Regions from separate parts of the Vibrio sp. R12-SW3-ISO1 genome, predicted to be linked through region 3. Evidence: predicted binding sites of a transcription regulator. Region 3 holds the regulator's gene; each other region holds the start of a gene.

Region 1 (4,269 bases), on a different contig from region 3:
CCGTGGTGGAATGGCAACTGACGCCAACCGGACGCGATCAATTGATGCATGGGTTTGGCCGAGCGGTTAAGCAAGCCAAAGTGATGCAGATGCTGCAACACGGACCGACGTCACACCAACGTTTTATTGATGAAGAGGTCAGCACTAGTGTGCTGCGCGCGTTGACAGACAAAGGTTGGATTGAGTCGATTGAGCGCAAGCCTCATTTTGCTAAGTGGGGTGCTGACATTGAAGCCGATGTCGAGAAACCAAAGCTGAATGAAGAGCAAGCGATCGCCATCGCGACGGTCAACAGTTTCAGCGGTTTTGGCTGCTTTTTGCTCGAAGGGGTGACCGGTTCAGGTAAAACCGAGGTGTACCTCAACATGATTAAGCCAGTCCTCGAACGGGGTCAGCAGGCTTTGGTGTTGGTGCCGGAAATCGGCCTGACGCCGCAAACCATTAATCGCTTTCGAAAGCGTTTTAACGTGCCGATTGAGGTAGTCCATTCTGGATTGAATGACACCGAGCGCCTCAATGCCTGGTTGTGCGCGCGCGATAAAGTGGCCGGCATTGTGATTGGGACGCGATCTGCATTGCTGACGCCTTTTGCTGATCTGGGCATTATTATTGTCGATGAAGAGCACGATAGCTCTTACAAGCAGCAAGATAGCTTGCGCTACCATGCGCGCGATGTGGCGGTCATGCGCGCCAACAAAGAGCAGATCCCGATTGTGCTTGGTTCAGCAACGCCCGCGTTAGAAACGCTGCACAATGCGCTGTCTGGCAAATATCATCATCTGCATTTGTCTCGCCGAGCAGGCAGTGCGGTGCCCACCACCAATCAAGTGATTGACGTCAAAGGGCTCTATTTAGAGGGGGGCCTCTCTGCGCCACTGATCGCTCAAATGCGCAAGCACCTCAACGCAGGCAATCAGGTGATGCTGTTTTTAAATCGACGCGGCTTTTCCCCGGCTCTGATGTGTCACGAATGTGGCTGGATCGCGGAATGCAAGCGCTGCGACGCCTACTACACCTACCATCAGCACAGCAGCGAAATTCGCTGTCACCACTGTGGCTCTCAGCAGCCGACGATCCACCAGTGCCAAGGGTGTGGTTCCACTCAACTGGTCACTGTTGGGGTGGGAACCGAGCAGCTAGAGAAACAACTGCATACGCTCTTTCCAGAGCAGAAAACCATTCGTATTGACCGCGACAGCACGCGGCGCAAAGGCAGCCTAGAAGAGGCGTTAAGCGCCATTCGACGCGGTGAATATCAGATTCTGATCGGCACGCAAATGCTCGCCAAAGGGCACCATTTCCCGGATGTGACGCTGGTGGCGCTGTTGGATGTCGATGGCTCACTCTACAGCAGCGACTTTCGAGCCTCTGAGCGTTTAGCCCAGCTATTCATTCAGGTGGCAGGCCGAGCGGGGCGTGCCAGTAAACCCGGTGAAGTGTTGTTGCAAACCCACCACCCAGAGCACAGCCTATTGCAAGCACTGTTGAAAAAGAGTTATCGGGACTTCGCCGAGGTGGCCTTAGCAGAGCGAAAACTGGCGGCGTTGCCCCCGTATTCGTTTTTAACGCTGTTTCGTGCGGAGGCGAACCAATCTGAGCTGGTGGAAGAGTTCCTACGCCAAGTCCGCTTTACTTTAGAATCCCACCCTCTGTTTGATTCCGGCTGCATGGTGCTGGGCCCGACACCCGCCCCGCTTGCCAAACGTGCGGGTAAGTTCCGTTGGCAATTACTGCTGCAAACCGAGCAGCGCTCGTTAATGCAAAAGCTGCTAGCCAGTGCTAAGCCGGCTATCGAGTTGCTGCCGAGCGCGAAAAAGGTCCGTTGGTCGGTCGATATCGAGCCTCAAGACTTGAGCTAACACGCCGATTAGTTTAAATAGGGGCAGGGACGATAGGCGCTGTGAGCTGATTTCGTTCTTTTTCATTTATTTGTGATCTGGCTCTCTTTTATAGTTCGGGTTTTGTTAAATATCCCGTAACTTTCTGTTTCGAAATGAATAAACTAGTTGTTTGGAAAGGGATAGGCGAAGCGAACCTTGGCAAGAGCCAAACGATTGCTTTTCGCTGCCAATAAGAGTGGGCATCAGCCTACCATCATCATAAGCGGTGCAGGATTGACCCCGTCATCACCACACCAGACGCTATGATCAAGGCAACAAGGTTTAGGTGGCTAAAGCGCTACATCTTTAATTAAGAGGGTTAATAACTTATGGCGACAATGAAGGATGTTGCCCAGCTTGCGGGAGTGTCGACGGCGACGGTATCACGGGCGTTGATGAATCCCGAGAAAGTCTCTTCTGCGACGAGAAAACGCGTCGAAGAGGCGGTGCTTGAAGCTGGCTACTCACCCAACTCGCTGGCGCGCAATCTGCGTAGAAACGAATCAAAGACCATCATCGCGATCATCCCAGACATTTGCGATCCCTATTACACCGAAATCATTCGTGGCATTGAAGATGCGGCTATGGAGCACGGTTACATCGTATTGCTTGGGGACAGCGGCCAACAAAGAAAGCGTGAAAGCTCTTTTGTGAACTTGGTATTCACTAAGCAGGCCGATGGCATGCTGCTGCTCGGTACGGATTTACCGTTTGATGTTAGCAAGGCAGAACAAAAGAATCTGCCGCCGATGGTCATGGCGTGCGAATTTGCGCCTGAGTTAGAGTTGCCCACCGTGCATATTGATAACCTCACTTCCGCATTTGAAGCGGTCAACTACCTGACTCAGATGGGGCATCGCCGTGTCGCGCAGATTTCGGGGCCAGAGAGTGCTCTACTGTGTCAGTTCCGTCACCAGGGTTATCAACAAGCGTTGCGCCGCGCAGGCCTAACGATGAACGAACACTATTGCGCAGAAGGCAACTTCACATTTGAAGATGGTGCGAAGGCGATTCGTCAGTTGTTGGCCTTATCTGAGCCGCCGACAGCGGTTTTTTGTCACAATGATATGATGGCGATTGGCGCGATTCAGGAAGCGAAAAAGCTCGGACTTCGCGTGCCACAAGATCTATCGGTTGTGGGTTTTGATGACATTCAGTTTGCGCAATACTGCGATCCACCACTCACGACGATTTCTCAGCCGCGTTATGAAATCGGGCGTCAGGCGATGCTGATGATGCTTGAGATCCTCCGTGGCCACGACGTGCGTGCCGGCTCTCGACTGCTCGAAACAGAACTGGTGATTCGAGATAGCGCCGCGCCGCCGCGCGTCCTCTAGACGACTTGAACGGTCATTGAACCGCCGGTCGCCCTGGCTGCGCCACTTTGCGGCCAGTTTTGCTGAGCCGCTTCCAATTCCGGTCTGTCCTCACACACAAATCTGCTTTAACATAGCGAGCAGTTGTATTAAATGGTTTGATAATCAGTTGTGGCGAATAGAGATTACGTAAAGCGCGGCAGTAGCCGTAAGCCGACTAAAAAAGCCGCCCCGCGCCGCAAGAAACCGTGGCGCAGTGGTTTGTTGGCCATCGTCTTGGTCTCGGCGTTCGGTTATGGGTTGTATCTACTCAGTAGCGATCCTGAGCCGCCTGCGCCGGTGGTTCAATCCGCGAAGCCTACCCCGAAACCCAAAGTGAAAAGCAGCCAAACTCTCCCTCCTCCGCCAGAAGAGAAGTGGGACTATGTCGAGTCGTTGCCGAGTCGTGAAGTGGAAGTGACAGCCAAAGAGCTGGTGGTGTCTGAGATTCCCTACATCATGCAGTGCGGCGCGTATAAAACCGCGCAGCAAGCTGAAGCGCGTAAGCTGGATATTGCTTTCCAAGGCATCAACAGCAAAATTCGCAAAAAAGAAGACAGCAGTTGGTATCGTGTGGTGCTTGGCCCATACAAATTTAAGCGTGACGCAGAGCGTGATAAGCACAAGTTACAGCGCGCCAAAATCGAGCCTTGTGCGATTTGGAAAGAAGCACAATAAACGCCGACGTCTAATGCGTTCAAAGTAAAAACATCGCCCCGGCTTCTTGTCGGGGCGATGTCTTTTCTACCCTTGAATTCTGTTTTTCATAGCCTCATATAAAGACTAACATCCAAATGAATAAAGTATGAGGCCCCACCGTGACTACCATTGTATCCGTACGTCGTAACAACAAAGTCGTCATTGCTGGTGATGGACAAGTATCACTGGGTAACACAGTGATGAAAGGCAACGCACGTAAAGTTCGCCGTTTGTACAACAACAAGGTACTTGCGGGATTTGCCGGTGGTACTGCCGACGCGTTTACCTTGTTCGAACGTTTTGAAAGTAAGTTGCAAATGCACCAAGGTCATTTG
Region 2 (4,269 bases), on a different contig from region 3:
GTCTCGATCACCATGCCAAGCTCAAAACAGTGCTTCGCAATGTCGCTGGCAATGTCGCCGTTGACACACTCAATACCCTGCATCATGCCGCGACCTTTCACTTGCTCAAACAAGTTAGGGTGACGCTTCAAGCTGCGAGTAGTCACTTGCGTCACTTTGTCGGCGCAGTTTTTCACGTGGGCTTCAAACTGTGGATCGGCCCAGTAGGTCTCAAGCGCTTTCGCTGCGGTGACGAAGGCATGGTTGTTACCTCTAAACGTACCGTTGTGCTCACCAGGCTTCCAAATATCCAGTTCCGGACGCAGCAACACGACGGCCATCGGTAAGCCGTAACCACCAATCGACTTCGAGAGCGTCACGATATCTGGGGTGATCCCCGCAGGTTCGAAACTAAAGAAGGTGCCCGTACGGCCACAGCCCGCTTGAATATCATCAACAATCAAGAGAATGCCGTTGGCTTTACACAGTGCGTCGAGTTTTTGTAGCCAAGCGTTAGAGGCCACATTCAACCCCCCTTCACCCTGTACGGTTTCAAGCAGTACAGCGGCAGGTTTGTCCATACCGCTTGAGTTATCTTGCAGCATGGTTTCAAACAGTTTTAAGCCATCAATATCGGCATAACCATCAAACGGAATACGCGTCACTTGGCTCTGCATTTGGCCCATTTCTTGGCGGTGATGCTGGTTACCCGTTGCAGCTAGTGCGCCAGCAGTACAGCCATGAAAACCATTGGTAAAGGCGACAATCGAGCTACGTCCTGTCACTTTACGCGCCAATTTAAGCGCGGCTTCTACCGCGTTTGTGCCCGTTGGGCCAGTAAACTGCAGCTTATAGTTGAGTTCACGCGGCGCAAGGATGATGCGATTAAACGCGTCAAGAAACGCCGCTTTGGCGGTGGAGTGCATGTCTAAACCATGCGTGATGCCATCAGATTCGATGTACTCCAACAAGGCCATTTTTAGTACCGGGTTGTTGTGGCCATAGTTCAATGAGCCCGCACCGGCTAAGAAATCGAGATAGCGCTCGCCCCCTTCAGTTTCTAGCCAGCAACCTTTGGCTTTGGTGAATACCACCGGAAAGTTGTTTGAATATGAACGTACTTTTGATTCTTGCTTATTAAAAATATCCATAATAAGACCGTTTGGGTTCCTCAATTATTTATTGGGACGAGTGTGCGTGAGCACGAGAAAGTGGGATGCGATACAAATACTCAGTATCGTGCTCCCCTTTAAAATGGGTGTTTTGGTCCAAGAAAACCGAAACCTCACCGCGCTTGCCATGACGTTTGTCCAGCTTTTCGAACAACATCCACGACGCCGTATTGTTCTTTGTTATCGTCGTTTCTATCGCGTTGATGTCGGACAAGGTGTCACGAGCGAGCAGGCGGTCTAACATTTTCGAAGCGATGCCTTTACCTCGGTGATCGCTCGATACCGCCACTTGCCAAACAAACAGCACATCTGGCTGTTGTGGCTTGCGGTAGGCAGAGATAAATCCAGCCACCTCATCATCAATCTCAACCAAAATGCAGGTGTCCGCAAAGTGGGTAGACTGAAGAAAGTTACAGTACGAAGAGTTAACATCCAGTGGCGGACAATCTTTGATGAGTTGGAAAATCTGGTCGCCATCGGTATCACTCGGCTCTCTAAACCGCCACGTTGGGCGTTGGGGTTGTGTAATTTCCGGATACATAACCCAGGGCGCTGACGTAATCATGTGCAGATACATTTCCTTTGAACTCTAATTAAATTCGCCATCATTATGAGCAAAATCCGCCACCAAAAATCAAATCTGACGCCGAATCAACCGCATTTTTGTGATAAAGGTCACACAATTAACAATTGCACATAAAGTTTAACAATGGTTAGTGCACTAAATTATTTCATTCAGAGTATCATGTCGCGCGCGTCTATGATTAACTATGCTTATATTTATCCTAAGTGACTCGATTGGAACCCCCGATGATTCGAACCCTAATTAGTTTTCTCATGCTCCTCTCACTGAGTTTCCCTACCCTCGCGGAGCAAGAAAAATACTCCGACTCCGAGATGCTCGATCGCCCGCTAATGGAGCGCTATATCCTCGATGAGCTCAAAGCTCTGCGCCAAGATCAACAAGATTTAGAGCGCCGCTTGGTGGTTCAAATTACCGACCGAGAACTCGAAGTGGCCGACAAATCCCTCAACTACGCCAACGTCACCGTGACCTACTTTTTCTACATCATCGCCGGTGTCGCGTCGTTGATTGCCTTTGTTGGTTGGCAATCTCTGCGAGAGTTCAAGCACAACACCAAAGACATGGCCGATAAACGACTCGATGCGATTGCCAAAGAGTACGAGAAGAAATTCAGTGCATTGGAACGCGATCTAAAACGTAAGACGCGCGTGATCAGTGAAAACAACAAAGAGATTGAAAAGATTAATGAAATCCACAACTTATGGCTAAGGGCGCAAAGTATGCCGACCGCCGAGCAGCGAATTGATGTGTATGATGAGATCTTGACCATGCGACCGGGCGATCTTGAAGCGCTGACCTACAAGGCAGATGCAGCGATGGAAATTCGCGAGTACCACTGGGCGTTGAGTCTGTGTAATCGTGTCCTTAACCTCGACAACAATAATGGCCCTGCACTCTATCAGCGTGCTTGTGCCTACTCTCGTTTGGGGATTGAAGAGCAGGCAATTCTGGATCTGGAATTGGCGATTGAATCAAGTCCTTCGATTCGAGAATTGATCAATACGGAGCCGGATTTGGAGGGGCTACATGGCAACCCACGCTTTGATGCCCTGCTCCTCGATGAGCACCACTAAGCTTGATAGATTTCCAGCGGTAAACCATCGGGATCTTGAAAGAATGTGAAGGCTTTACCTGTGAACTCATCCACTCGGATGGGTTCCACCTCTACCCCTTGCTCTGTTAAATATTGCCCATACGCCTCAACGTCATCCACGACAAAGGCTAAATGACGCAATCCACGCGCTTCAGGTCGGGTTGGTCTTTCAGGCGGTGACGGAAAGGAAAAGAGCTCAATTTGACCACCACCAGGCAAAGCCAAATCCAGTTTGTAGGAGGCTCTTTCCGCTCGATAGTTTTCCGCGATCACTTCAAATCCTAACACCTGTGTGTAGAACGCTTTCGACGTCGAATAGTCAGAGCAGATAATGGCGACATGGTGGAACCCTTTGATAGACATCAGTCATTTTTCCTTATTTTTTCAGTGTCCTAGAAAGATTATGGACGATTGCGTCCAAAGTGATTGGACAGGATGACACTTTTTCCATTCATAGACCGCGCTTATAGTAACGCCATCGCTTCGCTGCCTCAACGCAGCGCAGAAAACCTTTTGATAAGCGGGCCAAGTGATGGTTGACCATTGTGAACATCAGCCCTAGTCATCAGTACAACATAGACAATTTAGGAGCCAACATGACTCACCCAATCATTCAAGATTTGAACTCTCGTTATACCGCGAAAAAATACGACCCGAGCAAACGTATCTCGGCAGAAGATATGGCGGTGATCAAAGAAGCATTGCGTTTATCGGCCTCGTCAATCAACTCTCAACCTTGGAAGTTCATCGTTGTTGAGTCTGACGAAGCGAAGCAGCGTTTTCATAATACGTTCGCGAACATGCACCAATTTAACCAACCGCATGCGACCGCGGCCTCACACACCATCTTGTTTGCTTACGATCCTAAGTTCACCAAGGAGAAGTTCGCCAAACGTGTTGACGCTGAAGTCACCTCAGGCCACCTACCTGCTGACATGTACGATGCGTTTATGGGTGCCTATGCGTTTGCTGACATGAACACCGATGAGACCGGCTTCAATGGTCACTGGACCAAAGCCCAAATCTACCTAGCCCTGGGCAATATTCTTCACACCTTAGCTCGCCTTGGCATTGATTCTACGCCAATGGAAGGAGTGGACCCGGCATTGATTGGTGAAGAGTTTAAACAAGAGCTCGACGGTCACGTGGTAGAGGTCGCACTTGCGATGGGTTACCACCTAGACGGTGAAGACTATAACCACGGCTTGCCTAAAGCGCGCTTGGCGCTAGACGATGTAATCACCACGTTGTAAGGCATCAAAATGACTGAACAACCCGTTACTGTCGTCGCCAATGTGATCGCCAAAGCGAACGATATTGAACAGGTAGAGGGCGCTCTGGCCAAGTTAGTGACGCAAACTCGCAAAGAAGTAGGGTGCATTTGCTACGATTTACACAAAAACAACGACAATCCTGCCCATTTCGTTGTGTATGAAATC
Region 3 (4,269 bases):
CATGATCGCACAGGCGAAAGTACCCGTGAAGCGGCGGGTAACCAAATTGTGCTGCGCCATCGCCCGTTGGGTGTGATGGCGGTGTTTGGTCCGTATAACTTCCCGTGTCATTTGCCCAATGGTCACATTGTCCCAGCACTGCTGGCGGGCAATACTGTGGTGTTCAAGCCGTCAGAGCAAACGCCGCTGACCGGTGAACTAGCGATGAAGCTGTGGCAACAAGCTGGATTGCCTGCGGGCGTGATCAATTTAGTCCAAGGGGGCAAAGAGACGGGCATTGCGCTAGCAGAGTCGAAAGGCATTGATGGCCTGCTGTTTACTGGTAGCGCCAATACAGGTCATCTGCTGCATCGCCAATTTGCCGGTCAGCCAGACAAGATGCTGGCACTGGAGATGGGCGGCAACAACCCTATGGTCATCAGTGAGCACTACGGTGAGCTGGACGCGACGGTCTACACCATTTTGCAATCGGCCTTTATCAGTGCTGGGCAGCGCTGTACCTGCGCGCGTCGTCTCTATGTGCCTGTGGGCGACAAAGGCGATGCTTTGGTTAATCGCTTGGTTGAGGCCACACGCAAGCTGCGCGTCGATCAGCCGTTTGCAGAGCCAGCGCCTTTTATGGGCCCACAAATTTCGAAAGCTGCGGCACACTTTATCCTCAACGCACAGGCGAACTTGCAGAGCCTTGGTGGTGTGAGCTTGGTGGAAGCGAAAGCGGGCGAGGCAGCGTTTGTCACTCCGGGGATTATTGATGTCACGGCCATCGACGCGCTGCCAGATGAAGAGTATTTTGGCCCGCTGCTGCAAGTGGTGCGTTATCAAGGTCTTGAGCGCGCGGTTGAGCTGGCCAATGACACCCGCTTTGGCCTCTCTGCTGGGCTGGTGTCCACCGATGATGATGAGTGGGCCTACTTTGTTGACCACATTCGTGCAGGGATCGTCAATCGCAACCGCCAATTAACTGGGGCGAGTGGCGATGCGCCGTTTGGCGGACCGGGCGCCTCGGGCAACCTTCGCCCAAGTGCTTACTACGCTGCGGACTATTGCGCTTACCCTATGGCATCGATGGAAGGCGAGCACACCTTGCTGCCTGAGGCGTTAAGCCCGGGTGTAGAACTGTAAGAGGCACCTTGGGCTCACTTGGAGCCCAAGGTGTTCGATTCATTGCTAGGTTTGTGATTAAGCCATTCTTTTAAAGAACTAGCTTTACGATTCAGCTTCACGATTAACATGGAGACGTTATGACGCCTGCTCAACTGTTCGATTTACTGTGGCAAGACTATATTTCCCGTCTATGCCCTCAAGCGGCCAAGGTTCATCAGCTTTTAGAAGAAGATGAGCCGCTGATCAATGACCATATTGCGCTGCGCACCTTTAACATCGCGCCGCTCGGTATCGAGACATTGGCTGCGCCATTTATTGCGCTGGGTTACCAAGCGTGTGGTGATTATCTTTTTGAGAGCAAACACTTGGTCGCCAAGCACTACGAGCACGCCGATCCGACGTTGCCAAAAGTGTTCATCAGTGAGCTGAAAGTCGAAGAGTGCTCAGCGCCGCTGCAACGCATTGTCAGCAAGCTGGTGGCACAAGTGGAGGCATCCGCACTGCAAAGCCATGAGTTTTTGTATGCGGGCCGTTTGTGGGATCTCAGCTATGAAGATTTTCAAACCCTCGCCCAAGAGAGTGAGTACGCAGCATGGCTTGCGGCGCACGGCTATGGGGCTAACCATTTCACCGTAAGCGTTAATCAGCTCAAGGCATTTGACGAGGTCGCGGCGGTGAATGAGCACCTGCGCCAAGCGGGTTTTGTCATCAATGAGTCGGGCGGCGAAGTGAAAGGCTCACCAGAGGTACTGCTTGAGCAATCGTCCACCATGGCAGACAAAGTCGAGGTGAGCTTTAGTGACGGTACGCAAGTGACCCCAGGTGGCTTCTACGAATTCGCCAAACGCTATCCGATGAGTAATGGTGAGCTCTACCCAGGGTTTGTCGCGGCTTCAGCGGATAAGATATTTGAGAGTACGGATGGGGGAAGTTCCTAGTGCCTAGTTGCTAGTTCCTAGAGGGGGGCTGGTGAAATGGGTGATGGGTAATAGGTAGTGGTAAATAAAAAGCCACCGCTGGTAGACAGGGTGGCTTTCTTAATCTTTAAAGGTTTTCTCTAGGAACTAGCCACTAGGAACTCGCCTCTAATACCCTATCGCGTGCCGTAGACGACGATGGTTTTACCGTGGGCGGAGATCAGGTTTTGCTCTTCAAGCATCTTCAAGATACGGCCAACGGTCTCGCGTGAACAGCCGACAATCTGACCGATCTCTTGACGAGTGATCTTGATTTGCATGCCGTCTGGGTGCGTCATTGCATCTGGCTGTTTCGCTAGGTTAAGTAGCGTTTGCGCGATGCGGCCTGTCACGTCTAGGAAGGCGAGGTCACCGACTTTCTGGCTCGTCACTTGTAGGCGGCTTGCCATTTGCGCAGATAGACGCATTAGGATGTCAGGGTTGACTTGGATAAGCTGACGGAACTTCTTGAATGAGATCTCTGCAACTTCACAAGGTGATTTAGCGCGAACCCAAGCGGTACGCTCTTGATCTTCTTCAAATAGACCAAGTTCACCGATAAAGTCACCTTGGTTTAGGTAAGAAAGGATCATTTCCTTACCTTCTTCGTCTTTAATCAGTACCGCCACAGAGCCTTTGACGATGTAGTAAAGCGTCTCTGCTTTCTCACCGGCGTGGATCAATGTGCTTTTTGATGGGTACTTATGAATATGACAATGTGACAGGAACCACTCTAATGTTGGATCGGTTTGAGGTTTACCTAGAACCATAATATCTCACTTCCTCTGCAGGGTACGCTTGCCGCTTTCCATTTTTGTCGCGCCAGTAAAAGGCGCGAAGCCTTGAACAAGGCTTTTTAGGATAAGAGCACTTATTCAATGCTGCAAGCCATCTTTGTTTCGGTTACAAATAGTAGCCTTTTTCAAAAGGGATTTCTTGATTTTAATCGTGTCAAGTTGGTGATTGTTTACGCAAAAATGTGCACATGATCACGGTATGACAAGTAAACGGGTCTTAGGACTGATCGCTAGCCAATTTTACCCGTCTCGATAAGCTGCTGTAGGATAGGTCTGACGATGAGCTCCATCGCAAAACTCATCTTACCCCCCGGCACGACAATAGTGTTGTGGCGCGACATGAAAGAGCCATCAATCATAGCGAGCAGATATGGGAAGTCGACCTGTTTGATGCCGCGCAGGCGGATCACCACAAAGCTTTCATCTAAACTTGGGATGCCTTTAGCGTTAAGTGGGTTGGACGTATCGACGGTCGGCACGCGTTGGAAGTTGATGTGGGTACGCGAAAATTGCGGGGTAATGTAGTTGAGGTAGTCATCCATCGAGCGGACAATCGAGTCCATTACCGCTTCGCGTGAGTGACCGCGATCGCGCGTGTCACGGACGAATTTTTGAATCCACTCCAAGTTCACAATCGGCACCATGCCAATCAAAAAGTCGACGTGTTGGGCGACGTTGACCTCACCATCCACCACGCCGCCATGCAGTCCTTCGTAGAACAGCACGTCAGAATTTTCCGGCAAATCTTGCCACGGCGTGAAGGTACCCGGCATTTGATTGTAGGGCACGGCTTCATCGAAGGTGTGCAAGTAGCGACGAATTTGCCCTGTGCCTTCATTGCCATACTGCTTAAAAAACTCAGACAGCGCAGGGAAGTCGTTCGCCTGCGGACCAAAGTAGCTGATGTGGCGTCCTTGCTCGCGCGCTTTGCGGATCTCGACATCCATTTCTGGGCGCGTAAAGCGGTGGAAACTGTCCCCTTCCACCCAAGCCGGTTTCACGCGCATCATGTTAAACATTTTGCGAAACGCTTCAGAGGTCGTGGTTGTGCCCGCACCGGAAGAGCCCGTTACGGCAATAATGGGGTGTTTTGCTGACATGACAAACCTTATGTGTAATACCTGTCCTTGTATGTTCGCACTATATCACCAAAACGAAGGCGAGTGTGCCCCTTGAGCAGTTTGCTACTCGTCAGTATTCTTATTTTCGCAAGTTGCATTTTAACTACGTAGTATAATGAGAAGGGAAGTACTTTATTGATATGTTAATACTCTATATACTGCATATCTTTGTGATTGATGCAGTATGATCGGGCGTGCTTATTTGTAGCTAGTTCACCATTTCATCGAAAACCAAAATTCTAATAAGCTAATAATAATTATAGGTTATGTCAGTGGGATTCAAAGAGAATC

Evidence for each region. The regulator CRP, encoded in region 3, controls carbon source genes, mostly activating them, when cyclic AMP is high. The targets are predictions, from matches to a motif close to TGTGANNNNNNTCACA.
Region 1: the regulator CRP is predicted to act here: its motif matches at 1,931-1,946, upstream of cytR (DNA-binding transcriptional regulator CytR).
Region 2: the regulator CRP is predicted to act here: its motif matches at 1,816-1,831, upstream of ectA (diaminobutyrate acetyltransferase).

Annotation. Positions count from the first base shown of each region.
Region 1 covers NZ_JCBDGK010000044.1:13,120-17,388, forward strand. The annotation lists gene priA (primosomal protein N') at 1-1,859, shown strand, start outside; gene cytR (DNA-binding transcriptional regulator CytR) at 2,210-3,217, shown strand; gene AC6R0R_RS13425 (SPOR domain-containing protein) at 3,368-3,913, shown strand; gene hslV (ATP-dependent protease subunit HslV) at 4,054-4,269, shown strand, end outside.
Region 2 covers NZ_JCBDGK010000006.1:55,066-59,334, reverse strand. The annotation lists gene ectB (diaminobutyrate--2-oxoglutarate transaminase) at 1-1,130, opposite strand, end outside; gene ectA (diaminobutyrate acetyltransferase) at 1,159-1,716, opposite strand; gene AC6R0R_RS01685 (tetratricopeptide repeat protein) at 1,989-2,810, shown strand; gene gloA2 (SMU1112c/YaeR family gloxylase I-like metalloprotein) at 2,807-3,193, opposite strand; gene AC6R0R_RS01675 (nitroreductase family protein) at 3,427-4,083, shown strand; gene AC6R0R_RS01670 (putative quinol monooxygenase) at 4,093-4,269, shown strand, end outside.
Region 3 covers NZ_JCBDGK010000050.1:123,340-127,608, forward strand. The annotation lists gene astD (succinylglutamate-semialdehyde dehydrogenase) at 1-1,122, shown strand, start outside; gene AC6R0R_RS16395 (DUF1338 domain-containing protein) at 1,242-2,042, shown strand; gene crp (cAMP-activated global transcriptional regulator CRP) at 2,198-2,830, opposite strand; gene AC6R0R_RS16405 (phosphoribulokinase) at 3,088-3,957, opposite strand.